DNA from 4 places in the Cohaesibacter sp. ES.047 genome. Region 1 is predicted to be linked to each of the others. Evidence: predicted binding sites of a transcription regulator. Region 1 holds the regulator's gene; each other region holds the start of a gene.
What was found. Region 1 encodes PhoB, which activates phosphate uptake and scavenging genes when phosphate is short. Its sites were predicted from a motif close to TGTCATNNANCTGTCAT; they were not measured.

Region 1 (7,981 bases):
AGGGCGCGGCTTTCTCTTGGAAGATGGCATTCAGTCGGTTGTACCCGGCATCTCTGACTGTCGCCGAACCTGTCGCGTGTATCGGTTTTGCCGACCAGACTTTTGCTATCCGAAACGCGGCGTTCAAAGCAAGGTGGCGTAATTTTGTTGGCCATGAATGCCTCTGCGCATGAAAATAGGAAATGCAGGCAGAAAAATGAACTGCTTCACGCAGATCTTCCGCCGAAAAAATAAAAAAAAGGTTTCAATTACAGATACCTATATAAAACCGTGTAATATTAATTTGCTTCTTCAACGAAAACTTAGTTGGCGTAAAGTGAAAGTAAGAGTGCATTCGACAGCATGCCAGATGACCGTTTATGCTTGCAGAGCCTCACGCGCGACTTTGCCAAGCCCAAGAAACGGGGTCACAGGGGCCGCCGTTGCAGGTCGTTAAGAAGCGCTTCATCCATTTGAGTCACTCTAGGCTTTCGTGACGGGGTTGCTCCGGTTGGTGAGTCATCTTTCGGTGCAATGCGTAAAAACCTCGTCAAAGCGTCGGTGTTTTGCGGTGATCGACAGTTATGCGGTAAGTCGTTCGGTCGTGATGACTGGAAAGTGACCGGTCTCGGGTGCCGAAGATTTCAAATCGACTTGTCTGGAAAGTCGGAATAGATATAGTGGTGCAGTATTGTTTTATTATTTTTGGAAGCATATTGCACATTGGCGTTTGAAGCGTGAGGGGAACGTGAAATGAATAAATCGGCATACCTGTGCCTGGTAGGCGGTTTGCTTCTGGCGACGACCGGTTTGTCACAGGCCAATGAGCAGATGTTGGGAGCCTTGCCTGCATCGCCCGTGAATACTTTGGCGCTGACCCCCGAATACGAATTGCCAATCCAGATCATTATATCCCGCAAGGATCAACGCGCTCGGGTCTTCAGAGGCACCGAAGAAATCGCGACCTCGCGGGTTTCCACCGGCAAGCGCGGCCACACCACGCCGACGGGTATCTTTTCCATCCTCGAAAAACGGCGACGTCATTACTCCAATCTCTACAACAGCGCTCCGATGCCCTATATGCAGCGCCTGACGTGGTCGGGTATCGCTCTGCATCAGTCCAATTCCGTGCCCGGCTATCCGGCATCGCATGGCTGTGTTCGCCTGCCTGGCGGGTTCGCAAAACAGCTGTTTTCGATCACCGAGCGCGGCGCTCACGTGATCATCGCCAATCGTGAGGCGGTGCCCGAACCAATCGAACATGCCAACCTGTTTCAGCCTCGTGAGGTCGATGATCTCGCGGCACAAGTCACCTCTGTTGCAGCAACGCCCGAACCAATAGAAGCGCTCGGCAAGATTTCCTTGCTCAATGAGCACCCGGTGCGTGACACCACGGCGCATCAGGTCGCGCGCTATCTCAATCAGCTCGAAGCCGTGAAGCACAGTGACAAGCCCTTGCGTATCTTCATCACGCGTCAGGCTAGGGGCAATGTTGTCAAGGAAGTCCAGACCCTGCTCAATGAGCTAGGCTACGATGCGGGCGTCGTTGATGGCCTTGCTGGCAGCGCCACAATGGCAGCTCTGCGTGCCTTTATCGCAGCACAGGATGGCAGCATGGACCAGCGTTCCTATGGTGCCAAACCGCGTATCGATCAGGCCTTGCTGCAAAATCTCTACAATGCTGCAGGAAAGGGCAAGATCCCGACCGGTCATCTGTTCGTTCGGCACAATTTCAAACCATTGTTCGATGCGCCGATCCGGATCCGCGACACTAAGGCTCCGCTGGGTGCGCATCTGTTTACCGCCAACGCGGTGGCACCTGACAAGCTCAATTGGCTCGCGGTTAATCTGGATGACAAATTGTCGGACAGACAGCAGGCGCGCCTTGGCGTCAAACAGGATCCAGAGCATCCCGGCGGCGTTGATGCGGCAACTGTGCTCGATCGCGTGATCATTCCGGAGGATATCCGCGCCCAGATCAATCATCTTGTCGGCAACGGGGCGTCCTTGACCATTTCGGATCGCGGCTTCAGCCGGGAAACAACGCCTCAGGGCACTGACTTCATCGTCCTGACCAAGCCCAACAAGCGCAGCAAGGTCGCAAAAACCGTGAGCAAGGTGAAACGACAGGCAACCGTGAAACGCTCGTTCGTCGAGCCCAAGCCGACTGCCCCCAAACGTCGCACTTTGTTCTCCATGCTCCGTGCGCGCACCTCAGATTGATTGCTAGAGTCTGAAAAACATGAAAAACCCCGGTTCCTGTCAGGGGAGCCGGGGTTTTTTGTTTCTGCAATCAAGGCTGACGCATGTGCGCGCTTCGGGGCTACTCGACGGAAAACTGATCGTCAAAGCTGTAGCCGGAGCCGCGCACCGTGCGGATCGGATCCTTGGCGCGCCCCCGGTTGATGGTTTTGCGCAGACGCCCCACATGCACATCGACCGTGCGTTCGTCGACATAGACATCATGCCCCCAGACGCCATCCAGCAACTGCTCGCGGGAATAGACACGCCCCGGGTTCTGCATCAGGAATTCGAGCAAGCGATATTCGGTCGGCCCGAGATTGACCTCGCGGTTGGAGCGTTTGACACGATGCGTCTCGCGGTTGAGTTCCAGATCGCCAGCCTTGAGAATGGTAGCCACCAGATCCGGGCTTGCACGGCGCAGGATCGCGCGCACACGGGCCATCAATTCAGGCACCGAGAAGGGTTTGACCACATAGTCGTCTGCCCCGGTGGATAGCCCACGGATGCGTTCGGATTCCTCGCCGCGCGCTGTCAGCATGATAACCGGCAGCTTCAGCGTTTTGGGTTTGGCACGCAAGCGTCTGCACAACTCGATGCCGGACAGGCCCGGCAGCATCCAGTCAAGCAGCAGCAGATCGGGCAGGGTTTCCTGAAGCCGGTTTTCCGCTTCATCCCCTCTGGCAATCACTTCAACCTGATAGCCTTCTGCTTCTAGGTTGTAACGAAGAAGAAGACTGAGGGCTTCTTCATCCTCCACAATCATGACATTTGGGCTCATAGCCATTCATTCCGCATTCTAAGGATCCGGGCTGACGCGCGATTGAGGCGTTCAGCCAGCAGGATCAGGTCTTGGACGTCTGCATGGCGCATCAGGGTGAGCGCCATGTCATGTTTGGTTGAAACCGGCATTGACCGCGCCGTCAAAAGCGCGGCTTTTAAAGTCTATCAGAGAGGCCGGTCTTCCATCGCCCGCCCGGTCTTCACGTAGAAGATGGTCTCGGCGATGTTGGTGGCGTGGTCGCCGACGCGCTCCAGATGCTTTGCGGCAAACAGATAGTTCGTGCAAATCGTGATATTGCGCGGATCTTCCATCATGTAGGTCAGGAATTCGCGGAACAGCGAGTTGTAAAGCGCATCGATATCCTTGTCCTTGGCGACGATTGCCAAGGCGGCATTCTCGTCCAAAGCAGTATAGGCATCAAGCACGGCCCTGAGCTGGTCGAGGGTCAACTCGGCCATATGCTCGATCCCATGCAGGAAATGCTTGGGCTGGGGGCGTCCTTCAAGGGCCAGAGCGTTGCGGGCAATATTCTTGCCAAGGTCAGCAACGCGCTCCAGATCGATCGAGATGCGCAAGGCCGCAATGATGTGGCGCAGATCCTGCGCCATCGGCTGGCGGCGCGCAATGGTCAAAACGGCCTTCTCCTCGATCTCCTGATCGAGCTTGTTGATCGCCTGATCGCTGGCGATCGTGGTGTTGGCAACCGTCATATCAAGGCGAACAAGCGCGTTGACCGCTTCCTCAACCATGCGTTCGGCTTGACCACCCATTTCGGCGATACGACCGGTCAGCTCGCGTAGATCATCGTCATAAGACGAGACAATGTGATCGGACATTTGTTTTCTCTCCTTGTGTTCGCTTGTTTTCCGCCGACCGGGTCCGCGGGACAGCCATGTGCCGGACCGGAAAGACAGGCGAACGAAAGTGTCTGTTAGCCGAAGCGGCCTGTGATGTAGTCCTGAGTGCGCTGATCTACCGGGTTGGTGAAGATCTGATCGGTTGGACCTTCCTCCACCAGATTGCCCAGATGGAAGAACGCGGTGCGCTGTGAAACACGAGCCGCCTGCTGCATCGAGTGGGTCACGATGACGATGGTGTAGTTCTCACGCAATTCGTCGATCAATTCCTCCACTTTCGCCGTGGCGATCGGGTCAAGAGCCGAGCAGGGTTCATCCATCAGGATGACTTCAGGGCTCACCGCAATCGCGCGGGCAATGCACAGACGCTGCTGCTGGCCACCGGACAGACCCGTCCCCGGTTCATCAAGGCGATCCTTCACCTCTTCGAAAAGGCCGGCTTTCTGAAGTGACGAGACCACCACTTCTTCCATCTCGGTCTTATTCCGGCACAGGCCGTGGATGCGCGGCCCATACGCCACATTCTCGAAAATGCTTTTCGGGAACGGGTTGGGCTTCTGGAAAACCATGCCGACACGGGCGCGCAGCTCGACGACATCGACGGATGGATCGTAGATATCGAAGTCGCCCAGTCTGATATTGCCGCCGACGCGACAGATATCGATGGTGTCGTTCATGCGGTTGAGGCAGCGCAGGAAGGTGGACTTGCCGCAACCCGATGGACCGATGAGTGAGGTTACCTTGTTTTCCTCGATCAAAAGATCGACGTCGAACAGGGCCTGTTTCTGTCCATAGTGAACAGTGACTTTTTCACCGGACATCTTGATCGGATTCTTGCGAATATTGCTATCCTGCTGAACTGTGGTGTTAGTGTCCTGCATGTTCATGCTTTCTATGTCCTCTTTCAGCCTGATCCTGCCATCGAGGGGCATGGGATCAAAAGGCTAAACAACGCGTAGGGTGCACACGCCGCTGGGGTTACCAGCGACGCTCGAAGCGGCGACGCAGAAGCACCGCAGAAATATTCATGATGGCCAAGAAACCCAGAAGGATCATGATAGCCGCCGAAGTCCGCTCCACAAAGGCACGCTCCGCAGAGTTCGCCCACATGTAGATCTGGACGGGCAGGGCCGTCGCCGGATCAAACGGCGTGACCGGATAATCCTTCACGAAAGCGACCATACCGATCATCAGCAGCGGAGCCGTTTCACCAAGCGCCTGCGCCAGACCGATGATGGTCCCGGTCAGGATGCCGGGGGAGGCCAGCGGCAGCACGTGATGGAAGATCGCCTGGGTTTTGGAGGCACCAACACCAAGAGCCGCTTCCCGAATCGACGGCGGAACCGCCTTGAGTGCCGAACGTGTCGCGATGATGATGGTTGGCAGGGTCATAAGGGTCAGCACCAGACCACCGACCACCGACGCAGAGCGCGGCAGTCCGGCAAAGTTGATGAAGACCGCAAGGCCAAGAAGACCAAACACGATGGACGGCACGGCAGCAAGGTTGTTGATGTTCACCTCAATCAGGTCGGTCCAGCGGTTCTTGGGAGCGAATTCCTCAAGATAGATCGAAGCCGCCACACCAATCGGAAGCGCACAGACCAGCACGATCAGCATCATGAAGATCGAGCCGAGGGCAGCAACGCCAATCCCTGCCGTCTCTGGCCGGGACGAAGCGCCGTAAGTGAACAGGCCGGTGTTGAATTTCTTGGCCATCACACCCTTTTCCATCAGGTCATCAATGGCCGCAATCTGGGCATCGCTGATCTGGCGGCGGGCTTCGGGAACGTCGCGCGGAATCTGTCCCTTGACGAACGAGTCGACATCGCCATCAGCGATGAACCACATGTCGAGGCGCTGACCGATCAGGTCCGGGTCGGCAGCTACCATATCGCGCAATTCGACGGCGGCACCGCGGGACAACAGACCCTTGACCGCATTCAATTGGGCTTTCTGGGTCTTGTCGTTCGGGTCAAGGCCGGCGGCTTTGTAAAGAGCTGGCAAAATGACCTTGTTGTAGCGCAGCATCTGGGTCAACTCGGATCGGGACCGGTTGCCCTTGGGGTCGATGATCTGCTCATCGAGATAGACCGTTAGGTTGATCTCGGTCTGCTGAAAGGCGGTGTAACCCTTCGAGATGATCGACCAGAACAGGACCACCAGAAACAGCACGCCCAGAGAGATTGCAATAATCCCGGCTGTCCGAAAACGGGTTTCAGATGCATAACGCTTCTTCAGACCCAGATCGCGCTGGTGCGCCTTTGCAACCACATTGCTTTCATTTTGAGTGATATCAGTCATCAGTCGTACTGCTCCCGATATTTCCGCACGATGTGCAGAGCGAAGATGTTAAGACCCAGCGTGATCACGAACAAGGTGATGCCAAGAGCAAAGGCCACAAGCGTCTGCGGCGAATTGAACTCAAGGTCACCAGTCAGTTGGTTGACGATTTTCACCGTCACGGTGGTCATCGCCTCGAACGGGTTGGCTGAGAGATTGGCAGCAGCGCCAGCCCCCAACACCACGATCATCGTTTCACCAATCGCGCGGGAGGCGGCCAAAAGCACCGAGCCCACGATACCGGGCAGGGCGGCGGGCAGGATCACACGCTTGATGGTTTCCGACCGGGTTGCCCCAAGCCCGAGAGACCCGTCCCGCATGGATTGGGGAACGGCGGTGATGATATCATCAGACAGAGACGAGATGAACGGGATCAGCATGATGCCCATCACGAGACCTGCGGTCAGAACGGAACGGGCCGAGATGTCAAGGCCGATCAACGCGCCGCTATCCCTCAGGAAGGGACCGACCGTGACCATGGCAAAAAAACCATAGACGATGGTCGGGATCCCCGCGAGGATTTCGAGCAGGGGCTTGGCTATGGACCGCACCGTGCTGGTCGCATATTCAGCCATGTAGATCGCGGCGAACAAACCGATTGGCACGGCAACCATCAGGGCAACGATCGAGATATACAAAGTGCCCCAGAGCAGCGGCAGAAGGCCGAAGGTGCCACCAGCGCCGCCCTCGACACCCGCTGCGGTGAAACGCGGGTCCCATGTTGTGCCGAAGAAAAACTCGGTTGGCGGAACCACACGAAAGAAGTGAATGGCTTCAAAGAGCATCGACAGAACTATGCCGACCGTGGTCATGATGGCAATCGACGATGCCATGATCAGCGCGATCTTGATGTTTGCCTCAACCCGGTTTCGAGCCCGAAGCTTTGGATTGATGCGCATGAAGCTCAGCACAAGGCCCAGAGCGAGAAGCACGGCAATACCGATGATCAGCAAGAGATCAATGAACGACCGCGTCTCGTTGAGGCTATAGGCAGCATCAACCACTGACTTGTCGACATTCTCTGCGAGGGCAACGCCGTGCTTGGCCAGTGTCGGCCGGACAGCGACAAGGCCCGTGCGCAGTTGCACGGTTTCCTCTTCACTGAGGAGCTTAACGCCATCGGCAACGTTGATCACAACGCCCTGCATCAGATTGCGTCGCGTATCCAATTCTAAATATTCATCAAATTCAGCGCAGATATCTGGCTTTTCAGCCTTGCTATCGCCCTGAATGCGAGCGGTTGCAAGATCGCAAGCCTCGCTGTAGCCAGCACGCAATTCACTATCAATAACAGAATTATCAAGAAAAGGCTGCGCGATGAGCACAGCAATCATGAACATGGTGGCTGGAATGGCCGTCCAGATAAAAACGTAAGAACCGTAATATCCGGGTCGAGAATGAAGTGCAGCAATGTTTCCGTTCACACAGGAAACCGCGCGATTGCGTCCAAGCATCGCACCGACCAGCGCGACGATGAAAATAGCTGCCAGAAGCCATAGCGGGCTCATAGCGACCTGCCCCTTGAGCATTGCGGTATATTCGCAAGACCGAACAAATGAGGTTTTCCGAAACTACCCTGTTTTTTGATTATCCGATCCGAGAGATGATGGAACGGTTCGGGCATTGGTAAGGAAAGCCTCGTCGACGCCACCCCGTCAGATCGAACCAAATGCATGGCTTAAGACGAGGCGAAGCCAGTAGCGATATGTCGTACTGGCCCAAAAAAAGCCATGCGCGGCAATCCGCGCATGGCTATGAAGTTCAAACCTTAGAGGGTTTT
Region 2 (7,981 bases), 1.9 Mb from region 1:
CCCCTTGGCTTTCGAGTGAAAAGCAGCCGACATAAGCACTCGTCGCGAAACCAAACCCTGACAAGTCCCATTGAACTTATAAGCCGGTATCAGGATAACACTCCAGATAGGGATTCAGGCTCTTGAGGAAACTCGTCATAAACTCCGCCGTAATCATGGATGGCCGGGAGAGAAGTGGCCGAACGAGTGAGAGCACATGAGGCGTTCTGGGCAGGAACGGGCGGAAGTCGAGCCCGCGCTCACGAAATTGCACAGCATCGAGTTCACTGACAACGGAGACCCCAGCGCCGCGGCATACCAATTCGCAAGCCGCCGTAAACTGCCGCACTTCAATATGGGAGTTCAGCGCAACATGCGCATCCTGAAATGCGCTCGAAAGACGCCCGAAGAACTCGCTGTCCCGACGTGAATGGATAATCTTCTCCTCGAGGAGATCGGCAGGAGCGACGACATCACGCCCTGCCAGCCGGTGACCACGAGGAAAAACGCACACGGTACGGATCTCAACGGAGCTGCTCTCAAGGGATGGATGGCCAGCGAAACCATCGGTGATGCCAAAATCATACTGCTCCCCGATCATCCACTCAAGGATCCGCTCCGGCCGGTCCGGCTCAATGGTCATGCTGACCCCGGGCCGTTCCTTGAGGAAGGTCGCGACAACATCCGGCAAATGGCTTGTTGCGAATCCCGGCAGACAGGCAACCCGGATGTGCCCTGCCCTCCTTTTCGTGATCTCGTGGCTGACATCGGCGATTCGCTGCATCAGTTCGAGCACCTGTCGGATGCTTGGCAACAGGAAGCACGCTTCCTGTGTCGGCACGATCTGGCCATCCTTGCGATCATAGACAGCGAAGCCCACTTCCTTTGCGAGATCCGACAGCAGGCGGCTCACCGCCGGTTGCGAAATTCCAAGCTCCGAGGCCGCCACGGTCATTGAGCCGTGATTGGCAACCGCCAACAAGGCCTCTAGCTGGCGCAACCGCAAAATCGATGTCATCCCATCCCCTCCACACGTCAATACTACAGAAACATAACACCGCATTATGTCTACTCCAAATATTGGATACTTGCGTTATGAAACATTGCGTGTAACGTATGTCCTAATCCATGCAACAGACGTCGACAAGGTTGGAGGACCGAAGTCGGGGTCTTGGAATAAGACACCTTGCACGGTGATTGGGAGGAAAACCTATGTATAGCAAGATGATCGCAGCCATCGCATTGGCGGGCACAATGCTGGCGCCTGCTGCAGCAATGGCGCAAACAGAAATCCAGTTCTGGCATGCCTTTACGGGGCGCCTTGGTGAACTCGTCAAGACTCAGGTCGCTGACTTCAATGCAAGCCAGAGCGACTATGTTGTCGTCGAGAGCCACAAGGGCAACTATTCAGAAACGCTCAATGCAGGGATTGCCGCGTTTCGGGCCGGTGAACAGCCGCACATTCTGATGGTCTTCGAAGTCGGCACAGCAACGATGATGGCGGCCAAGGGGGCTGTGCAACCTGTCTATCAGGTCATGAGCAAAAGCGGCGCTACCTTTGACCCCGACGCCTATATTGGCGCGGTCAAGGGCTATTACACCAACACTGATGGCGACATGCTGTCCCTGCCCTTCAACTCGTCCACTCCTGTTCTCTGGGTCAACCGCGATGCAATGTCCGCCGCTGGCGTTGATCCAGACACAGACCTTTCGACTTGGGAGCAGGTGGACGAGGTGCTTGGCAAACTCAAGGAAGGCGGCGAGGATTGCCCGATGGTCACCGCTTGGCAGAGCTGGATCCATCTTGAGAATCTGTCTGCCTACCACAATGTCCCCTTTGCCTCGAAAGAGAATGGCTTTGCCGGTCTTGATACCGAACTCATGCTCAATGGCGACGTTCAGGTCAAACATCTGGCCAAAATGGGCGAATGGGCCAAGGATGGCGAATTCATCTATACCGGCCGCCGCAATGAAGGCGGGGCAAACTTCCGCGCCGGTGACTGCGCTCTCTTCACTGAAAGCTCCGCGGGCTATGCTGGCATCAAGTCCGAAGCCAAGTTCGAGTTCGATGTGCGTCCGCTGCCCTATTGGAAAAGCGTCGCCGAAGCGCCGCAAAACACCATCATTGGTGGCGCATCGCTTTGGGTCCTCAACGGCCATGATGACGCTGAATACAAGGGCGTCGGCGAGTTCCTGAGCTATCTGTCATCTACGGATGTTCAGGCTGCCTGGCACCAGAATACCGGCTATCTTCCCATCACGATCGCTGCGGGCGAAGCCACCCGGGCGTCTGGCTTCTACGATGAGAATCCGGGCACCGACATCGCCGTCAAGCAGATGACGAAGAACCAGCCGACCGCGAATTCCAAAGGCATTCGTCTTGGCTCCTTTGATCAGATCCGCGGCATCATTGACGAGGAGATGGAAGCCATCTGGTCAGGCGACAAGACCGCTCAGGAAGCAATGGATAGCGCCAAAGAGCGCGGTGACGCCTTGCTTCGCCGGTTTGAGCAGGCAAACCGCTAAGGTCCAGAATCGAACGGGCCCACAAGCGGGCCCGTTCCCATGCTTCACTTCGTCATGACGGGGCCTTAAAGTGGAAAAGCGCGTCAAATTTCGAGGCTGGCTGTTGCCAATGCTGCTGATCGCCCCGCAGCTTATCATCTCGGCAGTCTTCTTCTTCTATCCAGCCGGCCAGGCAGTCTGGCAATCACTTTTCATACCCGACCCGTTTGGTCTGTCGTCCCAATTTGTGGGCTTGGGCAATTTCGAGTTTCTGCTCTCCGACAAATTCTATCGGGCCTCCTTTGTAACAACGGCCATTTTCTCGATACTGGTCACGCTCTGCTCGATGATCCCAGCCCTATTCCTCGCGGTCATCGCAGACCGGCTGATCAAGGGATCCGGGGTCTATCGCACCTTGCTGATATGGCCCTACGCGGTCGCGCCTGCGGTCGCGGGCGTCTTGTGGCTCTTCATGTTCAACACCCGCGTTGGTATTGTGTCATGGTATCTGGGCCAGTTGGGATATGACTGGAACCATGTGCTTAACGGCGGCGAGGCGATGGGACTGGTTGTCGTGGCCTCTTCCTGGGGACGCATCAGCTACAATTTCCTTTTCTTCCTCGCAGCGCTACAATCCGTGCCGCGATCGGTGATTGAGGCGGCCGCCATTGATGGCGCGCGCTTCTGGCGACGGTTCTTCACGATCGTTCTGCCGCTTCTGTCGCCTACCACCTTCTTCCTGATGGTGGTCAACATCGTCTATGCCTTCTTCGAGACCTTCGGTGTCATTCACACCATCACTGCAGGTGGGCCGCAGCAATCAACCACGATCCTAGTCTACAAGGTCTTCTCTGATGGTTTCGTTGGTCAGGATTTGGGCTCGTCCGCTGCACAATCCGTCATCTTGCTGATCGTTGTCGGCCTTTTGACTGTGGTCCAGTTCAAATTCATTGAGAAAAAGGTGCACTACTGATGGCAAAAGAAGTGCATGGAATGGTCGAGAAGCGCGGCTGGGGCCTGTGGCTCACGCATGTCTTCATGATCTGCGGTGTTCTCGTGGTCTTCTTCCCGATCTGGCTGGCCTTCGTGGCCTCGACCGTCACCCAACCCGAAATCGTCTCGCCCCCGATGCCGATCTGGCCCGGCGAGCATTTTCTTGAAAACTACAAGGCAGCTCTCTTCTCAGGGGTCAATGTTCCGGTTCTCACCATGCTGGTCAACAGCCTGATCATGGCCCTTGGCATTGCCATCGGCAAAATCATCATCTCGCTGCTATCTGCCTTTGCCATCGTCTATTTCCGCTTTCCCGGACGGACGTTTTTCTTTTGGATGATCTTCCTCACCCTGATGCTGCCGGTCGAGGTGCGGATCGTGCCGACCTTTGAGGTCGTTGCTGGCTTTGGCATGCTCAACAGCTATGCGGGGCTGATCTTTCCCCTGATCGCCTCGGCGACGGCAACCTTTCTGTTTCGCCAGTTCTTCATGACCATCCCCGATGAGCTGGCAGAGGCGGCGCGCGTCGACGGAGCGGGACCGATGCGCTTCTTCATCGATATTGTCGTCCCGATGAGCCGGACCAATATCGCCGCGCTCTTCGTCATCCTCTTCATTTACGGCTGGAACCAGTATCTCTGGCCGCTTCTGATCACCACTGACCCGGACATGAACACAATTGTTATGGGCATCAAGCAGATGTTCCCCTCCGGCGACGATGTCGCGGAATGGCCGGTCATCATGGCAACCTCAATCCTGGCCATGATCCCGCCCGTCATCATCGTGGTGTCAATGCAAAAACTCTTCATCCGCGGCCTGGTCGAGAGCGAGAAATAACTATGGCAACTGTAGAACTGAAAAACATCAAGAAAAGCTTCGGTGCAGACCATGTGATTCACGGGATCAGCCTCGACATAGCCGACGGTGAATTCATCGTCATCGTCGGTCCGTCCGGCTGCGGCAAGTCGACGCTTTTGCGCATGGTTGCGGGTCTGGAAACGGTAACAAGCGGCGATGTCCTCATTGGTGGCGAGCGCGCCAATGACAAGGAACCGATGGATCGGGACATCGCGATGGTGTTCCAGAACTACGCGCTCTATCCTCATATGTCGGTCCGCCAGAATATGGGCTATGGTCTGAAGATCGCCAGATTGCCAAAAGATCAGATCGAGGCAAAGGTCGAGGAAGCGGCGAAATTGCTTCAACTCGAAGCGTTGCTGGACCGCAAGCCGCGCCAATTGTCAGGCGGCCAACGTCAACGCGTTGCCATGGGGCGCGCCATTGTGCGAGAACCCGCAGTCTTCCTGTTTGATGAGCCACTCTCCAACCTTGATGCAAAACTGCGTGTGCAAATGCGCCTCGAAATCAAGGAGCTGCAATCCCAGCTAGGCATAACATCACTTTATGTGACCCATGATCAGGTGGAAGCCATGACCATGGCCGATCGGATGATCGTCATGAATGCTGGCGTCGCCGAGCAGATCGGCACGCCCCTTGAGGTGTATGAGACGCCTCAAACCCTGTTTGCCGCACAATTCATTGGCAGTCCCGCCATGAATGTGTTCGATGCCCATGTCGAGGACGGCTTCCTACGGGTCGGTGAGATCCGGCTGACTCAAACCGAACTACAAGACGGTCCCGTAAAGCTCGGCATACGCCCGGAGCAAATGATCCCGGATCCGGACGGCCCCTTCAGCGTTGACGTCCATATGTCCGAGCCTTTGGGCGCCAACACTCTGCTGCACGGCCATCTCACCACCACAGGCGAGATCATCACTGTCAGCCTTCCCGGTGTCCATGTCTTGACGAGAGATCACCCTCACATGACCTTCTCCGCCCAAACGGACCACCTGCATATCTTCGACCCGATCACGGCCAAGCGGCTTTGATGGGCTCTTGTGGGCGGTCCGTGGTATTGCCGGTAGGCATACGCTACAGGGATCTTGAGCAAAGGATGATAGAACGCGGCGTGCCGTGGATCACTCGACGATCTAACGCTAGCTTCGGAAATATCCCCGTGAAATCGCACGGCGACCGGGCTGGCAGTGGCAATCGCCTCAATCGCCCGGTTGGCGGGTCGACGAAACGTAACTCAGAGTATTAGTCATATGGAACAGAAACAGGCATCATAATTGATATCTGTTCCATATGACTAGGGTGTTAGTAACGGGAATTGGTCAAGGCGTCAGCCTCCAATTTTCCCGCCGAGTTCATCATCGATATGGATCTTGATGATTTCATCAAAGGTCTTTTCGGCGGTGAAGCCAAGTTCCAGAGCACGCTTGACGCTAAAGTCACGCGCCCAGCCATCGACGATTCCGCGAATGGTTTCGTCCGGCTCATCACGGATCAGGCCTGCGATCTTGGGTCCGGCAACCCGCTCAAGCGCAGCGATCTCGTCCCCGACGGTAGCAGAAAGACCCGGCATCATCAGATTACGCCGTGGGCCGACCTTCTCCAGATCGAGGGTTGCGGCATGGGTGAAAAAGCCAACCGCAGCGCGAGGACTTGCGAACCAGTGCCGAACATGATGCTCAACCGGTAGCACAGCCTCAACACCCGATAGCGGTTCGCGTAGAATGTTGGAAAAAAAGCCCGAAGCGGCTGCGTTGGGTTTTCCCGGGCGAATACAAATCGTCGGCAGGCGGATACCGATTCCGTCCAAAATGTTCCTGCGACTGTAATCAGCAATAAGCAGCTCGATAATCGCTTTCTGCGTGCCATAGCTGGTCAACGGGGTGGTAAAAAATTCGTCCGTGATCTTTTCAGGGAATGGGGCTCCGAAAACAGCGATGGAAGACGCAAACAGGAAGCGAGGTTTGTAGGGCTCCTTTTTGCCTTCTGCCCGGATAGCCTCAAGAAGCGAGTAGCTTCCTTTCAGGTTGACGTCATATCCCTTGTCAAAGTCAGCTTCTGCTTCGCCCGAAACAACTGCAGCCAAATGGATGATCATGTCTGGTCTGCCTGCAATCAGCGTCTCGGCTGCATCAGCCTGCCTGAGATCAACCGCCTGACAATCGCTGATGTCGGCAAGTTTTTTCGGAGCTGTCGGTTTGATCACGTCGACCAGTGTCAGTTTTTCGATGGGACCGCCCAATATCTCTGGCACCTCGGCAATCCGATCTGACAGTTTGCGACCAACCATACCTGCTGCGCCAATGACAAGTACTTTCATGCGTTCATTCTCCCTATCAGGCACCATCCAGGCACCAGTCTTGTGTTCCGCATCTCGGGCTTTGTTCCTCGCGCAGCCTTCTCGATCACGCCGGGTGAGAATCAAGGCAAATTGCATGTACTCGGTCGTACGGAGGTCCGCCGAACCTCGCTGTGATGTCCTGAATCTGGAGAGTGTTCTCCCAACAGACTGGCGGCATTTCCACGAGAACGGGCTGGTTGAACAAATCCGTCCGGTCGGCACGAACAATGCGATACGGACCCGTTCCTTCCAACAGCAACGAACCTTTCCGATCGCAGCATGAAAGTCACAAGGATTTACGTCGTACAACCAACGTCGAAACTATGTCACGTCTTGGCGTTTGGTTCAATGAAAATGTATACCAAATACCATATGTCATTCTAGCACTCTGAGAGGTTTTGTGTTTTGATTGACTTCAGCATACCCTGATACGCAAACTGGATAGGGACCGGAACATGAATCGAAAAGACAAGGTTGAGCTGTCTCAACTCGACGACGAAATGTCAGTCAAACGCATTTCTCTCGCAGAAATTGCAGCGCAACGTCTGCGTGATTTGGTTCTGGTTGGAACATTGCCACCCGGCCAGGCTCTATCCGAACGCGAACTATCAGACAAATTGCAGATTTCTCGCACCCCCTTGCGCGAAGCGATCAGAGAGCTGGCAGCCGAAAAGCTGATCGAAATCCTTCCCAATCGCCGCCCCCGGGTCGCCGATCCATCCACAGAGTCGATCAATGATCTCTTCGACGTGCAGGCCGCCCTCGAAGCTCTGGCCGGCAAGCTTCTCATCCAGCGCGCAACGAACGAGAAAGTTGACCGGTTGGCCGCGCTTCACAAGCAGCTCATCAAGCTGTCAACCAGCAAGGATTCCATGAAATTCTTCCGGCTCGACATGGAATATCACACCACGCTCGTCCAGTTTTCAGACAATTCCGTCCTTGCGGAAACACATCGGCAGTATAATGCAGCCCTCTTCCGTGCCCGCTACTTGTCATCAGAACACATGCGTTGGCGCGACACGACAATGGCCGAGCATGAAGAGATTATGGAAGCAATCCTTGCGCGGGATGCCGCGCGCTTGTCTGCGTCATTGACAACCCACCTCATGACTGGCAAGGCCAACCACGCACGCCTGCGCCTCGAAACGGAAGCCATAAAGGGAAAAGGCAAAAAGAAAAAATCAGACACCTGATTCCAAGAGCTAGATCTACAAGTTTTCAAGCGACATCAATAGGTTGAAGTCACACCGTCTTTGCTGAGAAGATGGAGGATCATATGCCTTGGGATGATACCGCTCGGATGCAATT
Region 3 (7,981 bases), 1.1 Mb from region 1:
GCAAGGCAATGGCTTTTCCCGTCCTCTGGCGATACGGGACACTACACGCGTCAGGCCTTCGCACGTGAATTGAAGTCCCTTGCGGATGATGTGGGGCTCAAGGCCGCCTCGGTTTCCCCCCACGTCTTGCGCCATGCCTTTGCCAGTCACCTGCTGCAAAATGGAGCCAACCTGCGCGCTGTTCAGAAACTTCTTGGCCACAGCGATATTTCAACCACCCAGATCTATACCCATATAATGGATGAAAAGCTGATGGAGTTGGTGGAGCAGCATCACCCTTTGTCGGACAAGTCCGCAGCGAACCACCCCAAGCTCATGGGCAAAAAGGAATGAGTGCTAAAGGGTTCAAAAATGGATGGGAAATGGCCCGGTTGCGGCATCGAGCGCGGGTTTAACTTTGATTTGGAATAACCGGAAATCAGGGATCGCCTCGTGAGCTGTCGCTTGACACCGGGACCGCAAGGGTTCAACGTGCCGCCGATTAATGGGCATATCTTTTAGGTAACGAAACTGGATCAGACGTCGAATGCATAGCTATCTCGAATTCGAAAAACCTGTAGCAGACCTCGAGGGCAAAGTTCAGGAATTGCTCGCGATGCAGGACAATGGCGAAGCCGTCGATGTGGGCGAAGAAATCACGCGCCTGCAGACCAAGGCAGACACCGCCATGAAGGAGATCTATTCCGATCTGACCCCATGGCACAAAACCCAGATTGCCCGCCATCCGGATCGCCCCCACTTCATCGACTATATCAAGGGCCTGATCGACGAATTCACGCCCCTTGCCGGAGATCGCAAATTTGCCGAAGACGAGGCCATTCAGGCTGGTTTCGGACGCTTTCGCGGACGCCCTGTCGCCGTTATCGGACAGGAAAAGGGCAATGATACGGACAGCCGCCTCAAGCACAATTTCGGCATGGCCCGTCCTGAAGGCTATCGTAAGGCCGTGCGCATCATGGAACTGGCAGAACGGTTCAACATGCCGCTGATCACCTTTGTCGACACGGCAGGGGCCTACCCCGGCATCGGAGCCGAAGAGCGCGGACAGGCCGAAGCCATTGCACGGTCAACCGATGCATGTCTTGCCATGGGCACACCGAACGTCTCGATCATAATCGGCGAAGGGGGCTCGGGCGGCGCCATCGCCATTGCCACGGCAAACCGGGTCATTATGCTCGAGCATTCCATCTACAGCGTGATCTCTCCGGAAGGCGCCGCCTCAATCCTGTGGCGCGATTCCACCAAGGCGCAGGAAGCTGCCACCAACATGAAGATCACGGCACAGGATCTGATGGATCTGGGCATCATTGATCGCATCATCTCCGAACCGGTTGGCGGCGCCCATCGCGCACCGGCCAAAATTATCGAGCGCACCGGCAATATGATCGCCGATTGCCTTGAGGAATTTGACGGCAAGACAGCCGCAGAAATCCGCCAGCTACGCCGCGAAAAATTCCTCGCCATCGGCTCCAAGCTCTAGCGCGGAGCCCCTGCGCCAAAGACAGCTTAAGATCCATGACCAACGGCCACGCCTCAAACTGAAGGCGAGGCCGTTTTCATTTGTAGCGACGATGATCCCCGGTTTTCCAGACACATCTCGGTGAGAAACGACATAGGCCCTATTCTCGCCGCATGAATTTCCACTAGTATGCAGAAGGACGGATCCCGTTTCGGTAACCGGCTATCAACCACTCCCGGTTACTGTTTATACACTTCGTCGAACCGACGATGACGCACACCCTGAGGCCGCCCGATGCAAGGGTATCGCGAGCACGGCCCGGAACCGAATAAGCAGATGGACACGGCCAGTCATACCGTCCCAGCCTGACAAGGAAGCGCTCACGTGCAGAAAGACCCGATCAAGCATATGAACAGACTACGCATTCTGGCCATTGCTGCTCTCGCCTCAATCGCGCTTGCGGGGTGCAACCCCGAACTGATGGAAGACGGCAAGCATCTTCAGCCTCTGTCGCCCAAGATCAAGTCTCAGATCAGAAAGATTGATTCCAGCGCTGCGGCTCCGCTCTATGTTCGCATTTTCAAGGAAGAATCGGTTCTGGAAGCCTGGAAGCAGACCGATGACGGCACCTATGCACTGCTGAAGACATATCCCATATGCGCCTATTCGGGAAAAATCGGCCCAAAGAAGGAAGAAGGCGACCGTCAGGCTCCCGAAGGTTTCTACACCATCAGGCCCGGCCAGATGAACCCGAAATCCAGCTACTATCTGTCGTTCAACCTGGGCTACCCCAACAAGTTCGACCGATCTTATGGCCGCACCGGCGCGCACCTCATGGTACACGGTTCCTGTTCGTCACGGGGCTGCTACGCCATGGAAGACGCGCCAATCGCAGAGATCTATGCCCTTGGCCGCGAAGCCTTCGACGGTGGGCAACGCGCCTTTCAGGTCGATGCCTTCCCGTTCCGCATGACACCTGAGAATATGGCGCGCGTGCGCAACAGCGAGCATTTCGGCTTCTGGCAGAATATCAAGAACGGGTACGATCATTTCCAGATCACCAAGAAGCCCCCAAAGGTCGAGGTCTGCAACAGAACCTATGTCTTCGACCCACAAGGTGCGACACACTTCAATGCGACCGGGCCTTGCCCGGACTATACGCTGGAGCCGAGCCTGCTAGCCTCCTTGAAAAAGCTGCGCGCCAAAGAGAATGAGCGCTTTCGTGTCGCCGTGGCCAAGCTTGAAGAAAAGCGGCAGGAAAAACAGACAGAAACGGCAACCGAGATGGTCGACGCCCAGATGGACCTGCTCGAACGCAAGCAGCGCATCGCCGAGGGCAAGAATCCGGATGGCTTCATCGCTGGCCTGATCAAGGGTGCCCCAGCCCCAACTGAGCCAGACCCAATCCAGCCAGGCCCAATCCAGCCAGACAATACACCCAAGGCCACTCCGGCCAGCCAGAAGGGCAATTTCTTCACGAAGCTGACGAAGACCCTGACAAACCCGTTTGATGAACAAGCAGCCAGCACCGAGGCCACAGGTGATGGCAATGGCGATGGCAATGGTGATGGCCAAGCACTTCCAGTGCTTCCCGAAACCAAACCGTGAAGGCGTTTTGAACGCCAAACGCGCCCCGAACCTTTGTCGGGACGCGACCGTTGCTTGGAGAAATGCCGAGGCTAACAATCGCTTCAGGCAGGACGGAAGCCCATGCGCAAACCACCCCAGTGGCGGCCATTGACGTAGATGGGCGCAGAAATGTCCTTCATCAACACATAGGCTCCGCCGCCCATGTCCCGCCGGTAGGTCTGAAGAAGAAACGGCTCCGTGCTGCGGCCAGCCGCCAGCCCCACCCGATCATCAAAGATGCGCCGGTTGCGACAGTTGGCAGCATTCCAGACGGGATCATCGCTCTGAGGCTTGGAAAAGACCTTGTTGTGGGTTGGCAGATAGCCATTCTTGTCCACCGCTGCAACGAAAACAACCGAGTCATGTTCGGCAACGATGGGTTCCTGAAACCCCGGCATGACACGATCAGTCATTGCGGTAAACGGCGCCGTGACCTGTTCCGGATTGGTGTTCGGGATCGGCGTATAGCTACTGTCGAACAGGTCCTTTTCGCTAATCCGGCCAGCCCGCACTTCCTCTTCAAAGGCCTTGCCAATGTCCTTGGACAGGCTCTGGATCGCTTCGATGCAGAAGGTGTTTTCAGTCTGCACCCCGCTCATCGAGGAAACCGCCACCATCCGATCTGCCACGGCAACAGCCTCGACCATCCGCTTACTGGCATCATTCAATCCGCTGTGCGTGCTGTCAAAAGCCCTGTGCACCAGTTCGACATCCTCAACCAGAGTTCCGATAGACTGCGTGGTGTCGCTGACTTGTGTCTTGATGGATTCGGACGCGTTCCTGATCGACTGGAACGCAGCATCCAGCCCCTGAATCATGCCATGAACCTGCGCTGTGCTGGATTCCACATCCGTCATGGAGCTGGTCGCCTCGCCACTCAAAGAAATGAGTGCTTCGGCTTCCTGATCCAGCTCGGACAGGGTTGCTCCAATCGTCTCAGTGGCCTTGCTGGTTTGAGCCGCCAGATCCTTCACTTCGGCGGCCACAACGGCAAAGCCCTTGCCTGCTTCGCCGGCACGGGCCGCTTCGATGGTGGCATTGAGCGCCAACAGGTTGGTCTGGCGAGCGATCGCATCGATCGCTCCCGCCACATCACGCACCGAGGAAAAGGCGGTCTGCAGCCCGTGCAACTGGCTGCTGATGCCAGACACGGCCTGCATCAGATCAGACACCTTGCTCAGGGTATCGTCAATCAACTGACGCCCCTCGACGACATCGTTCGATGTTTGATCGGCAATTTCCAACGACTGCGTGGCCGCGTCAAGAATACGCTCATTCGAGGACTGTACATCACCGGATATGCTGACCAACTGGGATAAAGACTGGAAACAGTCCGCAGTTTCATTGTTGATCTGCTCGATCTGCCCCGCAACATCCGCCATGGTTTGACCAAGACCGTTCAGGTCGAAGATCGTTTGCACAATGCTTTTTTCGTCGATCTTTGGTTTGGCCACCTCAACACCGTCTAAATCTTGCTCCACATGTTCAACGAGATCTGTTTCCATAACATCCGTCTGCGTGTTTGAGTTTTTTGCAGTCTTGGAAAATGCGAACATAATCCCTCCAGTCGTTCATGCTGCCTATTTTTGTGCTTGTTCTGAATAAATCTGCAACCCTCAAGTTAATAAAGATCAAAAAACTTGAGGTTTAGTAAAATTTGCCGATTATTCTGGTTCGGGTTTGCTATAGGTCGCGTCATTAGACTGGTGCCGCGACGTCAACGAAAAGTCAGGACATCTCGAATGACACGGTTGACCCGCACAGAAAAGGACGTTAAACGTTACGTTATAACATAACAATTCACTTGAAGGACTGACAATCAGTATCATGAAAAACATCCGTCACAGCCTCAAGACATTCATCGGCACCTGTGCCGTCAGTACAGTGTGCCTTGCTCTCCCGGCCGTAGCTGCTCCCAAGGTAGTGGCATCGATTGCCCCTGTTCATTCCATCACCGCTGCTATTCTGCAGGGTGTCGCCAAGCCGGAACTGCTGGTTGAACCTTCCGGCTCCCCCCACAACACCCAGCTGCGCCCCTCTCAGGTCACGAGCCTGCAGCAAGCGGATGTGATCGTTTGGGTCGGCCCCAATCTTGAAGCCTTTCTTGACAAGCCGATCGATACGCTCCCGAAAGGTGCCAACGTCCTGACCTTGTCCGAAGCAGACGGAATCTCGTTCTTGCCGGTACGCGAAGGTGGCAACTGGGAAAAGCACGATCATGACCATGACCATGGAGACCATGATCACGAAGCAGCGCACGAGCATGAACACGAAGATCATGACCATGACGCCGCGCATGAACATGAACACGAAGACCATGATCACGATGCCGCGCACGAACATGAAGACGAAGATCATGACCACGAAACAGCGCATGAACATGAGCACGAAGGTCATGACCATGAGGGCCACCATGACGACCCCCACATCTGGCTTGACCCGGCAAACGCCATCAAGATGGCCCATGCCATTGCTGGCGAGCTCTCAGAGATCGATCCGGAGCACAAGGACAGATACCTTGCCAATGAGACCGCGTTTGTCAAAAAAATGAATGCCATCGTCGAAAAGGACAGCGCAAAACTGAAGGGTCTGTCGGACAAACCCTATTTCGTCTTCCATGACGCCTATCAGTATTTTGAAAATCGCTTTGACATGCATGCAACCGGATCCATCACACTGCATCCGGGCGTCAATCCGGGAGCGGCCCGCATTCGCGAAATCCGCGAGAAGCTGAAAACGGCTAAAGCGATCTGCCTGTTTGCCGAACCACAATTCTCGCCGAAAATCCTGAATGTCCTCACCGAAGGCACGGGCGCAAAAGTGAGCACACTTGATCCCATCGGGGCAAATTTGCAGCCCGGACCGGATCTGTACCCCAAGCTCATCGAATACAACGTCAACCAGCTGAGTGGATGCCTCAAAGAGCAATGAGCGATCAGGGGCAGCTGCTATCCGCAGCTCCAGCACGTCGAAACAATCCCGGTCAAGACGTGATCGACACAAGCTTATGATGGCATTTGCAAGGATGAAGCGGGCAGGTCACTGCCCGCTTCTTTTTATAGTAGGCCCTATTCGCTCTCGTGCAGAAAGTCAGGCCCAAGGCTCAGGATGTTCTGGTCCGGGTCATTGATAGCCGAGGCATCCTTGCCGGCATAATCGAGACTGGTGAGGAAATGGCGCAGCACGTTGAGCCGCGCCCGACGCTTGTCATTCGACCGCACGATGACCCACGGTGCCACATCCGTATGAGACTGCTTGAGCATCCGGTCCCGCGCCCGGGTATAATCGTCCCATTTGTCGAGCGCTTCGAGATCCATGGGAGAAAGCTTCCAGTGCTTGAGAGGACTGTGCCGCCGATCATGGAACCGCTTGAGCTGCATCTCTTGCCCGACATTCAGCCAGAATTTAAACAATTTGGTGCCGCTATCGATGATCGTCTGTTCAAAGCCCGGCACGTCCTGCAAGAACTTGGCAGTCTGCTCATGGGTGCAAAAGCCCATCACCGGCTCGACACCGGCACGGTTATACCAGGATCGATCGAACAGAACGATTTCACCACTGGTGGGGAATTGCTCGATGTAGCGCTGGAAGTACCACTGGCCCTCCTCGACATCGCTGGGCTTGGACAGGGCCACGACCCGAACAAACCGCGAGTTGGTATATTGGGTGAAGCGCTTGATCGTGCCACCCTTGCCGGCTGCATCACGGCCTTCAAATACGCAGATAATTCTCTGCCCGGTGTCCTGAACCCATTGCTGGACCTTCACCAGTTCGATCTGCAGAGTTTCTAGTTCTTTCTCGTATTTCTTGCGCTTGAGCTTCTTCTCATACGGATAGCCACCGCTTTCCATGACGAAGTCTTTCAGCTCTTTGGGAAAGACTGGATCATTAATGTCAAATCGCTTGGACATGAACTGTGTCTCTTTCTCTCGACCGAGGTGTTGGATCCTCCAAACCCTAACGTCAACAAACACTGGAAACCAGCCCGCACAGACCAATCTGTCACACAATCATCACATTATCCCACCACCCAAGAGCGCCTATAGGCGCAATTGTGTTGCCGACCGAATTCCAGTAGACCTTTTACTCTCGCAACCAAAGACACCACGATCAGAGGAATGCTTTCGTGATTCAGGTTCCCTTTCTGCGCGCCTTGGCCACCGCCTTGTTGCTCTTGCTCATGCTTGCGCTTTCGCCCCTCGCACAGGCGCAGCAGGCCGACACATCACTGGCCGAAAGCCTGACGACCCGCCTTGACCGCATCGAAGCAGCCCTCAACCGGGACAGTCTGGTCGAAAACGACTTTACAGGCCTGCGCGAAGAACTTCAGCAAGTGGTAGAGGAAGCAAGCAACAAGAAGGACGAGTTGCAGCCGACCCTGACGGAAGATCGGGCTCGCCTCGAGGCACTCAAACCAGAAGAGACCGAAGAGGGCGATACCGCCAACCCCGAATCCGCGACCCTGAAAGAAAGACGAAGTGACCTCGAGGATCAGGTTGCCGCCCTTGATGCCGAAGTTAAACTTTTGACGGCCAATTCGGTGCGGGCAACCCAGATGCTCAACAAGATCACGCTGGCCAGACAGCAGCGGTTCACCGAGCAATTGTTCAACCGCAGCAGTTCCCTTCTCAATCCGAACCTCTGGCTCGACGGGCTGACGGGCCTTCAGGTGACCGGCAATGCAATGAGCTTCCTGGTCTCGGATTGGGCCTCGTTCCTGTCCTCCAAGGCGGCCGGACAGATCTGGCAGATTGTCGGCATGATCCTGCTCATCGCCTTTCTCATTGCGGGGCCGTTGCGCAACCTTTTGTTCAACGGTGTTAGCCGTCTGGCGCGTCTGGAAACCCCGAACGCACTGCAGCGCAGCCTGCATGCGGCATGGTCGATCTTTGT
Region 4 (7,981 bases), 1.1 Mb from region 1:
GCTGGAGGCGGCTAACCTGTTGCTCATTCAGAAGCCGGTGCAACCGGTTCAACTGCGATCGGCTATGCTCAATGCCTTTCTGGCGCGGGATGATCGCCAGCAGGTCATATCCTGATGCGAGCCGTCATGATCAGGTGAGGCAGTAGCTGGCCGCAATTGCAGAGGCGGCAGCGCGGTTGGAAACACCGAGATTTTTCATCAGAGCCGAGACATGGCTGCGGACGGTGAAGGGCGACAGTCCCAACTCTCTGGCGATTTCTTTGTTGGACAATCCATGACGCAAGAGCTTGAGGATCTCGATCTGCCTGGGCGTCAGCTCATCCAGTGAGACATGTTGCGGCAACGCATGATCCATATTGAGAGCTGTGTCGCTGATCCGAACCTCAATCTGTCCCTGCATGACATTCTCAATTGCCGTCAAAACGAGATTGGAGGGGACGGACTTGGAAATGAATCCATTGACGCCAAGGTCCATGATCTGCTCGATTTCAGCCGGATCATTCATCATCGACACGGCTATGATCGGGCAAAGCGAGAAGGTGCGGCGCAATCGTTTGAGATCACGCATATAGTCAAAACCGGGAAAGATCAGATCGGTAATGATGAGATCCGGCACGGGCGGTCGGTTCAGAAGTGCTTCGAGGGCCGCGCTGTCGCCAGCTTCATCAACGACTGCACCATTGAACAACTGCTCAAGCAACTGCTTCAATCCCGAACGATAAAGTGGATGGTCATCAGCTAGAATGATCCTCATCGACTGATCCTCCAAAGCACCGGTTCTGTGCAAAGGACTCCGGCAAATATGCATTGAACTCTGGATGGTGACGAACGCATCGCCGGTTGCGCGTTAGCGCGCGCCCGTCTTGTCGCTTCCGCCACTCCAAAGTCCACTTTCCGCCCATGCTTGTTTCCTGTCCACTGCTACACTTGTACGGGCCTTCAAGCGCTCGGGAAACGCTGTCTAGTGGTCGGACTTCTGCAAGAAGTGGTGGCCAAGGCCGGTATCATAGTCAAGGCCTTCGCGTGTCAGGACGATGGGGGGAATAGTCTTGTCCGCAACAAGACCCTTACGTGCCAAAGCTGTCCAGACCGCTCTGTTGTTGAAGCCGGTGATCTCCGCGGCGTTGACCACGAATTCACCCACGTGGACGTGGTCACCGTGAGCGTGCGGCAGGCGCAGAATCGTCACCGAACCGTCCTTGTTCCAGCTTTCATCGGGCTGGGAGCGGGCGATGATCTGAGTGAGCACCAGTGTACGCAGCTGCAACTTGTTGAGTTTGAGCGGATTGACGCGTTTCATGCTTGTTCCTTGTGGTCTTGTTTGCTTGCTGTGAACGACAAACAGCCGACCGGAGGCGTCCGACCGGCTGAATTGTCGAGGCTGCTGGCAGCATCCTGGCGGATGCTAGCCCATTCAACCTATCCGTTGTTCTTAAAATGACCTGTTATGCTCGCAGAATCAATCTGGTTGCGCATGATATTAAAGCGCACATAGGCTCCGGTTATGTTCGATGGGTCGATTTCTTCAAGGCTCAGTGCATGAAGGGTAAAGATATAGCGATGAGCTGGATCGTCCGGCGGCGGGTAGGCGCCGGTGAAATTCTCCGTGCCGGCGTCATTCAGCGCGCTTTTTGCCATGTCCGGCAGGCTCGCACTCGAAATCTCGCCATTCTCTGATACGGGTAGATTGACGATAATCCAGTGCCAGAACCCGGAGCCGGTCGGGGCGTCCGGATCATAACAGGTCAGCGCAAGGCTTTTTGCCTCCGACGGAACTCCTGACCATTGCAGGGTAGGGGAAAGATCCTCGCCGCCCAGTCCTTGAGAAACCGATTTGGCGGGTAGCGGATCGCCGTCATGAAAGTCGGGGCTCGTCAGTTGCATGATGATCCTCCGTTGGATATCTATGATATGTCGATAAGTCACATTTTCACGCAAGCAAGACTGTGGCCGGATCGACCATCGCCTTGTCTGCTCTAAGTCATGAACGAATGTCTCCGACATTCGTTCCGCGCATCACGCTCTTCAGTCAATCATCAGACCAGAAATGCGGCAATCGGAAAATGTACCAAACGGGTTCATATCCGCTGCATAATCTGTCAGTTGACGCACCCTCAATCCAGCGCTCCAAGCTCGATATGCAAATTGACACGGTCGGCGGAGAACCGGGTCTTCGAATATTGGATCGGGTTGCCGTTCATATCCGCATTGATGGCATGGGTGACCAGCACGATGGCATTGGGCACAAGGCCGAGCAATTCTATATCGTCGATGGTGGCGTGGTAGGCCTCAACCAGAGTGGATTGGCGGACATAATCATCTAGGCCGCAAGCGGCAAAGGCCTTGGTCACAGATTCCAGCCGTCTATAATGTTCGGCGAAGTCGGAAAAGCGCTTCACATCAAAGAAATGGGTCGACCGGCTCAAGGGGACTTTATCCCCTGTCCCAATGGTGCGGATACGCAGCACGGGGGCCCCTTTGGCAAGGCCGAGAGCTTTGGCGACTTCCGTGTTCGCTTCGGTGACATCTTCCTTGAGCAGCCGATTGGCTCCTTGCTGTCCCTGTTCGGCAAGGCCTGCCGAAAAGCGTGTGCGTTTGCCGATCGGATAGGTCACGCGCTCCGGTTTTATGATGAAGGTGCCGCGACCCTGTTCTGCGCGCAGGATACCCTCCTGAACCAGCGCGGAAATAGCCGAGCGAACGGTGTGGCGATTGACCCCGAACAACGCCGCAAGCTCTGTTTCCGGCGGCAGCTTTCCGCTTTCATCGCCAAGCCCGGATGAAATGCCCGCTCTGATGGCATCGGCAATCTGGCGCCACAAGGCTATACCGCTTCGCCTTGTCACGGGAGACTTCAATACATCGGATGCCATCGGCTCGGTCCTTTGCTTGCCAGCAGGTCGGCGGATAGGTCAGAGCAACCGCCAGCCTATGCACTCTTATCGCATATTTGAAATCCGGTGGAACAACAAATAATCCTGCTTGTCACAATGCTGTCACCGCAGGGAGCTATCACTGCGTCAAACAAGGTTGTCTATATAAATAGACAAATATGACAGAGGGATTTCGGTGCTCCGACCCTTGGGAACGAGCCTGCAACGGACAAGAGGTTTGACTTGCTTGAAAGTGACCAAAAACAGGCTGGCGATCACGGTGTTGATGCCAGAATGCAAAGCTCGCTGACCAGTGAAGATGAGGCACGACAGAGACGCATGTCGATCCTTGGTAACGCCAGTGCCAGGGATCTCGTCAACCATTGGCAGTGCCTTGATATCGATCCTGAGGTGGAACTCTTGCGAGGACCAGAAACGGGCCTGATTGCCCTGCGTGGCCGCATTGGCGGCGGTGGTGCGCCGTTCAATTTTGGCGAAGCGACCGTTACCCGCGCGACAGTGCGCATGGCATGTGGTGCCATTGGACACGCCGTGATGCTCGGCCGCGATGCTGGCAAGGTCAAACTGGCTGCGGTGATTGATGCTCTTGCAACCGATGACGCGATGTCGGGCAAAATCGAGGATAATATCCTGACGCCGCTTGCGATGATTGCCGCCAAACGCGATCGCGATCAAGCGGCCAAAGCGCAGGCGACACGGGTCAATTTCTTCACCATGGTGAGAGGGGATGACTGATGTCGGTATTTAGTGAAATTCAGACGACAGGCGGGGTGACGCAGGGCGCGATGCAGGGTGGTCTGGGTGAGCCGGTGCTGCAAAGCCAGCGCATCTTCCGGGTGATCATGGAAGCCATGGCGCGACCCGGCAAGATCATGCCGGTTGCAACCGATGCCATGCCGCCATTGCCGTTGATGCCGCTCGCCGCGGCGGTTCTCTACACGGTCTCGGATGCCGATACACCCATATGGATGGATGAGCCATTGGCCGGAGAACAATCGGTTGCGGACTGGCTGACCTTCCATGTCGGTTGCCCGATTGTCCAAGACCCCGCGTTCGCGACTTTTGCACTGATTTCGGATGCGGAAGGCATGCCTTTTCTTGATGTCTTCTCGAAGGGATTGCAGGACTATCCGGACCAGTCCGCCACGCTGATCCTTCAGGTGGAAAGCCTGAAGGTAAGCGCGGGCTGGGAGTTGAGAGGGCCGGGCATAAAGGACCGCCACGCGCTTTCCGTCGAGCCAATCTCACCGCATTTTCTTGATCAGTGGCGGGCAAATCATGCGCTCTATCCACGCGGTGCCGATGTCATTCTCGTTGCACCGGACGCGATAGCCTGCCTCCCCAGAACCACAACAATTGCGATGCCGGACCCCTCCGGGAAGGAAGGCTGACATGTATGTAGCCGTCAAGGGCGGGGAAGCCGCCATCAGTGCCGCCCATCAGTTGCTCGCCGACAAGCGACGTGGCAACAGGGATGTTCCTACCATTAGTCTCGATCAGGTCGGCGAACAACTCTCGCTGGCCGTTGATCGCGTCATGAGCGAGGGTGCGCTTTATGATCGGGAGCTGGCTTCCTTGGCGGTCAAGCAGTCCCGGGGCGACCTTATCGAGGCCGTCTTCCTTACCCGTGCTTATCGCACGACCTTGCCACGCTTTGGCTATTCCGAAGCCATCGACACCGGCAAGATGCAGATTGAACGCCGTGTCTCGGCAACCTTCAAGGATCTCCCCGGAGGGCAGATTCTGGGACCAACCTTTGACTATACGCATCGTTTGCTCGACCCCAGTCTTGCCAGCGATGAAGAACCGCCTGAAGCCTTGCGCGTCGATCCCGTGCCGGGAGCAGATCCAGAGGCCGAGAAGGAACCGATGCCGCGCGTCTCCGATCTCATAGCAGGCGAGGGGCTCATGGAACCCGATAGTGCGCCGCCAGAAGACGGAGCAGACTGGCCGGAACCGGGAGATATTTCCCGCGCACCGATCCAGTATCCGCTCGACCGTCAGCTCCGTCTACAGGCCCTGTCGCGCGGCGACGAAGGCTTTCTTCTCTCGCTTGGCTATTCCACCCAGCGCGGCTATGGCCGCACCCATCCTTTTGCCGGTGAGATCCGCATTGGTGAGGTGGATGTTCGGATGACTGTGCCGGAACTGGGCTTCGATGTCTCCCTTGGACGCATCCAGATCAGCGAATGCCAGCTCGTCAACCAGTTCAAGGGATCCAAGGTCGCACCGCCCCAATTCACCCGCGGCTACGGTCTGGTCTTTGGCCAGTCCGAACGCAAGGCGATGTCCATGGCTTTGTGCGACCGCGCTCTGAGGGCCGAAGAACTGGGCGAAGACATCATCGCTCCGGCGCAGGACGAAGAATTTGTCATCTCCCATGCCGACAATGTTCAGGCCACCGGTTTCGTCGAGCATCTCAAGCTGCCGCACTATGTGGATTTTCAGGCCGAGCTGAAGCTTGTACGCCGCATGCAGGCCGAATTCTACGCGAGTCAATCCGATGCAAGCGCTTCGCAGGCCGAAAACACAGAGGAGGCGGCACAATGAGCATCGTGAATGAAGCGGATAGCGGCCCCACCATCGCCGAATACAATTTTGCCTATCTCGATGAACAGACCAAGCGCATGATCCGCCGCGCCATCCTCAAGGGCATCGCCATTCCCGGCTATCAGGTGCCTTTCGCCAGTCGCGAAATGCCCATGCCCTATGGTTGGGGAACCGGCGGTGTGCAGGTGACGGCTTCGATCATCGGGCCTGATGATATCCTCAAGGTCATCGATCAGGGATCGGACGACACCACCAACGCGGTTTCCATTCGGGCCTTTTTTGCCAGAATGGCCAAGGTGGAGACGACGACCCACACCGCTGACGCCTCAATCATCCAGACCCGTCACCGGATCCCGGAAGAAGACCTCAAGGAAGGGCAGGTGATCGTCTTTCAGGTGCCGATCCCCGAGCCTTTGCGCTTCCTTGAACCGCGAGAAACCGAGACCCGAAAGATGCACGCGGTTGAGGACTATGGTCTCATGCATGTGAAGCTTTATGAAGACATCGCCCAGAAGGGACACATCGCCACCAATTATGCCTATCCGGTGCGCGTCAAGGGTCGCTATGTGATGGACCCGTCCCCGACTCCGAAATTCGACAATCCCAAGATGCATAACAACGAGGCCCTTCAGCTTTTTGGTGCAGGCCGAGAAATGCGCATCTATGCCATCCCGCCCTATACCGATGTGGTCAGTCTGGATTTCGAGGATCACCCGTTCGAAATCCAGACCTTCGATGAGCCATGTGCCCTTTGCGGTGGCAACGGGGTCTTCCTTGACGAGGTGATCCTCGATGATCAGGGCGGCCGCATGTTTGTCTGCTCCGATAGCGACTATTGCGAAGATCGCCGTGACAAGGGCCACACGGGGCCTATGGCACCCTTGCAGGAAACCGCCGCGCCCCCGGCCTCGTCCAGCCAAGACACCGGAAGGACCGACCCATGCTGAACCGGACGGCAAACAAAGGTGTGTCTCGCTCTTCGCTCGTTCCGCCCCGACCAATGGATCTGACGGAAGAGCCACTTCTGCAGGTGCGCTCAGTGTCTAAGTATTATGGCCGCCGTGTCGGGTGCGAAGAGATCAACTTTGATCTCTGGCCAGGCGAAGTGCTCGCGATCGTTGGCGAGTCCGGCTCGGGCAAGACCACCTTGCTCAATTGCATCTCGACTCGCCTGATGCCGACCTCAGGCATGGTCAGCTATCGCATGCGCGATGGATCGATGCGTGAGGTCTTCCGGCTCAATGAGGCCGAAAAACGCTTTCTCATGCGCACCGACTGGGGCTTTGTACATCAGAACCCGGCTGATGGCTTGCGCATGACAGTTTCCGCTGGGGCCAATGTCGGCGAGCGGCTTATGGCCATCGGCCAGCGTCACTATGGCAACATCCGCCAGACAGCTGCTGACTGGCTCGAACAGGTCGAAATTTCACCGGACCGGATTGATGACGAACCGCGGGCCTTTTCCGGCGGCATGCGCCAGCGTCTGCAAATTGCGCGCAATCTGGTCACCGGTCCGCGCCTTGTCTTCATGGATGAGCCAACCGGAGGCCTTGATGTGTCGGTGCAGGCTCGCCTGCTTGATCTCCTGCGCGGCCTTGTTGCCGAATTGGGGCTTGCTGCCATTGTCGTCACGCACGATCTGGCGGTCGCTCGTCTGCTCTCTCACCGAATCGTGGTGATGAAAGAGGGCAGGGTGATCGAGACCGGTCTGACCGATCGCGTGCTCGACGACCCGCAAGCGCCATACACCCAGCTTCTTATCTCTTCCATTCTTCAGGTCTAGGAAAGGTGATCCAATGACTGATCTCCAATCAACACCCTTGATCGTCACCGATGTTGGCAAAAGCTTCGTGATGCATTTGCGCGGATCGGTCACCATCCCCGTGGTTGCTCGGGTCAACTTCGTGCTCAACGCGGGCGAATGCTCCGTGCTTGGCGGGCCATCCGGCGTTGGCAAAAGCTCCATCCTGAAAATGATCTATGGCAACTACGGCACCGACACCGGCCAGATTCTGGTCTATTTTAATGGCCGCATGCTCGATCTCGCGAGGGCGGATCCACGCACCATCCTTGCGGTCCGCCGTGAAATGGTCGGCTATGTGAGCCAGTTCCTGCGTGCCATGCCGCGTGTCCCTGCGCTTGACGTGGCAGCCGAGGGGCTCGTTGAGCAAGGCGAGAGTGTCAGCAGCGCACGGGAAAGGGCGGGCAATATGCTGGCACGCCTCAACCTGCCCGAAAAACTCTGGCAACTGCCCCCGGCCACCTTTTCTGGTGGTGAGCAGCAGCGCGTGAATATCGCACGCGGGTTCCTCACGGAGCATCCGGTTTTGTTGCTCGACGAACCAACTGCCTCGCTCGATGCCGCCAACCGCGCCATCGTCATCGATCTGATCAAGGAGAAAAAGAGGCAAGGGGTCGCCCTGCTGGGGATTTTCCATGACAAGGTCGTGCGCGACGCGGTGGCGGACGTCATCGTCGATGTCTCCCGTTTCGCAAAGAGCGTCGAAGATGAGGCTGGACTTCTCGCTGGTGCACGA

Region 2: the regulator PhoB is predicted to act here: its motif matches at 1,020-1,036, upstream of ugpB (sn-glycerol-3-phosphate ABC transporter substrate-binding protein UgpB).
Region 3: the regulator PhoB is predicted to act here: its motif matches at 7,089-7,105, upstream of ppk2 (polyphosphate kinase 2).
Region 4: the regulator PhoB is predicted to act here: its motif matches at 2,984-3,000, upstream of phnF (phosphonate metabolism transcriptional regulator PhnF).

The regions. Positions count from the first base shown of each region.
Region 1 covers NZ_LT907844.1:2,305,164-2,313,144, forward strand. Annotated here, with positions in the region: gene CPH65_RS10530 (L,D-transpeptidase family protein) at 733-2,202, shown strand; gene phoB (phosphate regulon transcriptional regulator PhoB) at 2,303-3,001, opposite strand; gene CPH65_RS24840 (hypothetical protein) at 2,998-3,132, opposite strand; gene phoU (phosphate signaling complex protein PhoU) at 3,169-3,840, opposite strand; gene pstB (phosphate ABC transporter ATP-binding protein PstB) at 3,936-4,742, opposite strand; gene pstA (phosphate ABC transporter permease PstA) at 4,840-6,162, opposite strand; gene pstC (phosphate ABC transporter permease subunit PstC) at 6,162-7,709, opposite strand; gene CPH65_RS10560 (substrate-binding domain-containing protein) at 7,970-7,981, opposite strand, start outside.
Region 2 covers NZ_LT907844.1:4,196,924-4,204,904, forward strand. Annotated here, with positions in the region: gene CPH65_RS19265 (LysR substrate-binding domain-containing protein) at 77-997, opposite strand; gene ugpB (sn-glycerol-3-phosphate ABC transporter substrate-binding protein UgpB) at 1,192-2,505, shown strand; gene ugpA (sn-glycerol-3-phosphate ABC transporter permease UgpA) at 2,576-3,457, shown strand; gene ugpE (sn-glycerol-3-phosphate ABC transporter permease UgpE) at 3,478-4,314, shown strand; gene ugpC (sn-glycerol-3-phosphate ABC transporter ATP-binding protein UgpC) at 4,317-5,366, shown strand; gene denD (D-erythronate dehydrogenase) at 5,663-6,652, opposite strand; gene CPH65_RS19295 (GntR family transcriptional regulator) at 7,129-7,866, shown strand.
Region 3 covers NZ_LT907844.1:1,159,889-1,167,869, reverse strand. Annotated here, with positions in the region: gene CPH65_RS05170 (site-specific tyrosine recombinase XerD) at 1-333, shown strand, start outside; gene CPH65_RS05165 (acetyl-CoA carboxylase carboxyltransferase subunit alpha) at 527-1,480, shown strand; gene CPH65_RS05160 (murein L,D-transpeptidase family protein) at 1,844-3,067, shown strand; gene CPH65_RS05155 (methyl-accepting chemotaxis protein) at 3,151-4,593, opposite strand; gene CPH65_RS05150 (zinc ABC transporter substrate-binding protein) at 4,916-6,019, shown strand; gene ppk2 (polyphosphate kinase 2) at 6,157-6,999, opposite strand; gene CPH65_RS05140 (DUF3772 domain-containing protein) at 7,215-7,981, shown strand, end outside.
Region 4 covers NZ_LT907844.1:3,413,482-3,421,462, forward strand. Annotated here, with positions in the region: gene CPH65_RS15525 (hybrid sensor histidine kinase/response regulator) at 1-115, shown strand, start outside; gene CPH65_RS15530 (response regulator transcription factor) at 131-754, opposite strand; gene CPH65_RS15535 (hypothetical protein) at 962-1,300, opposite strand; gene CPH65_RS15540 (YbhB/YbcL family Raf kinase inhibitor-like protein) at 1,420-1,884, opposite strand; gene phnF (phosphonate metabolism transcriptional regulator PhnF) at 2,115-2,873, opposite strand; gene phnG (phosphonate C-P lyase system protein PhnG) at 3,117-3,629, shown strand; gene phnH (phosphonate C-P lyase system protein PhnH) at 3,629-4,285, shown strand; gene CPH65_RS15560 (carbon-phosphorus lyase complex subunit PhnI) at 4,287-5,444, shown strand; gene CPH65_RS15565 (alpha-D-ribose 1-methylphosphonate 5-phosphate C-P-lyase PhnJ) at 5,441-6,391, shown strand; gene phnK (phosphonate C-P lyase system protein PhnK) at 6,451-7,227, shown strand; gene phnL (phosphonate C-P lyase system protein PhnL) at 7,241-7,981, shown strand, end outside.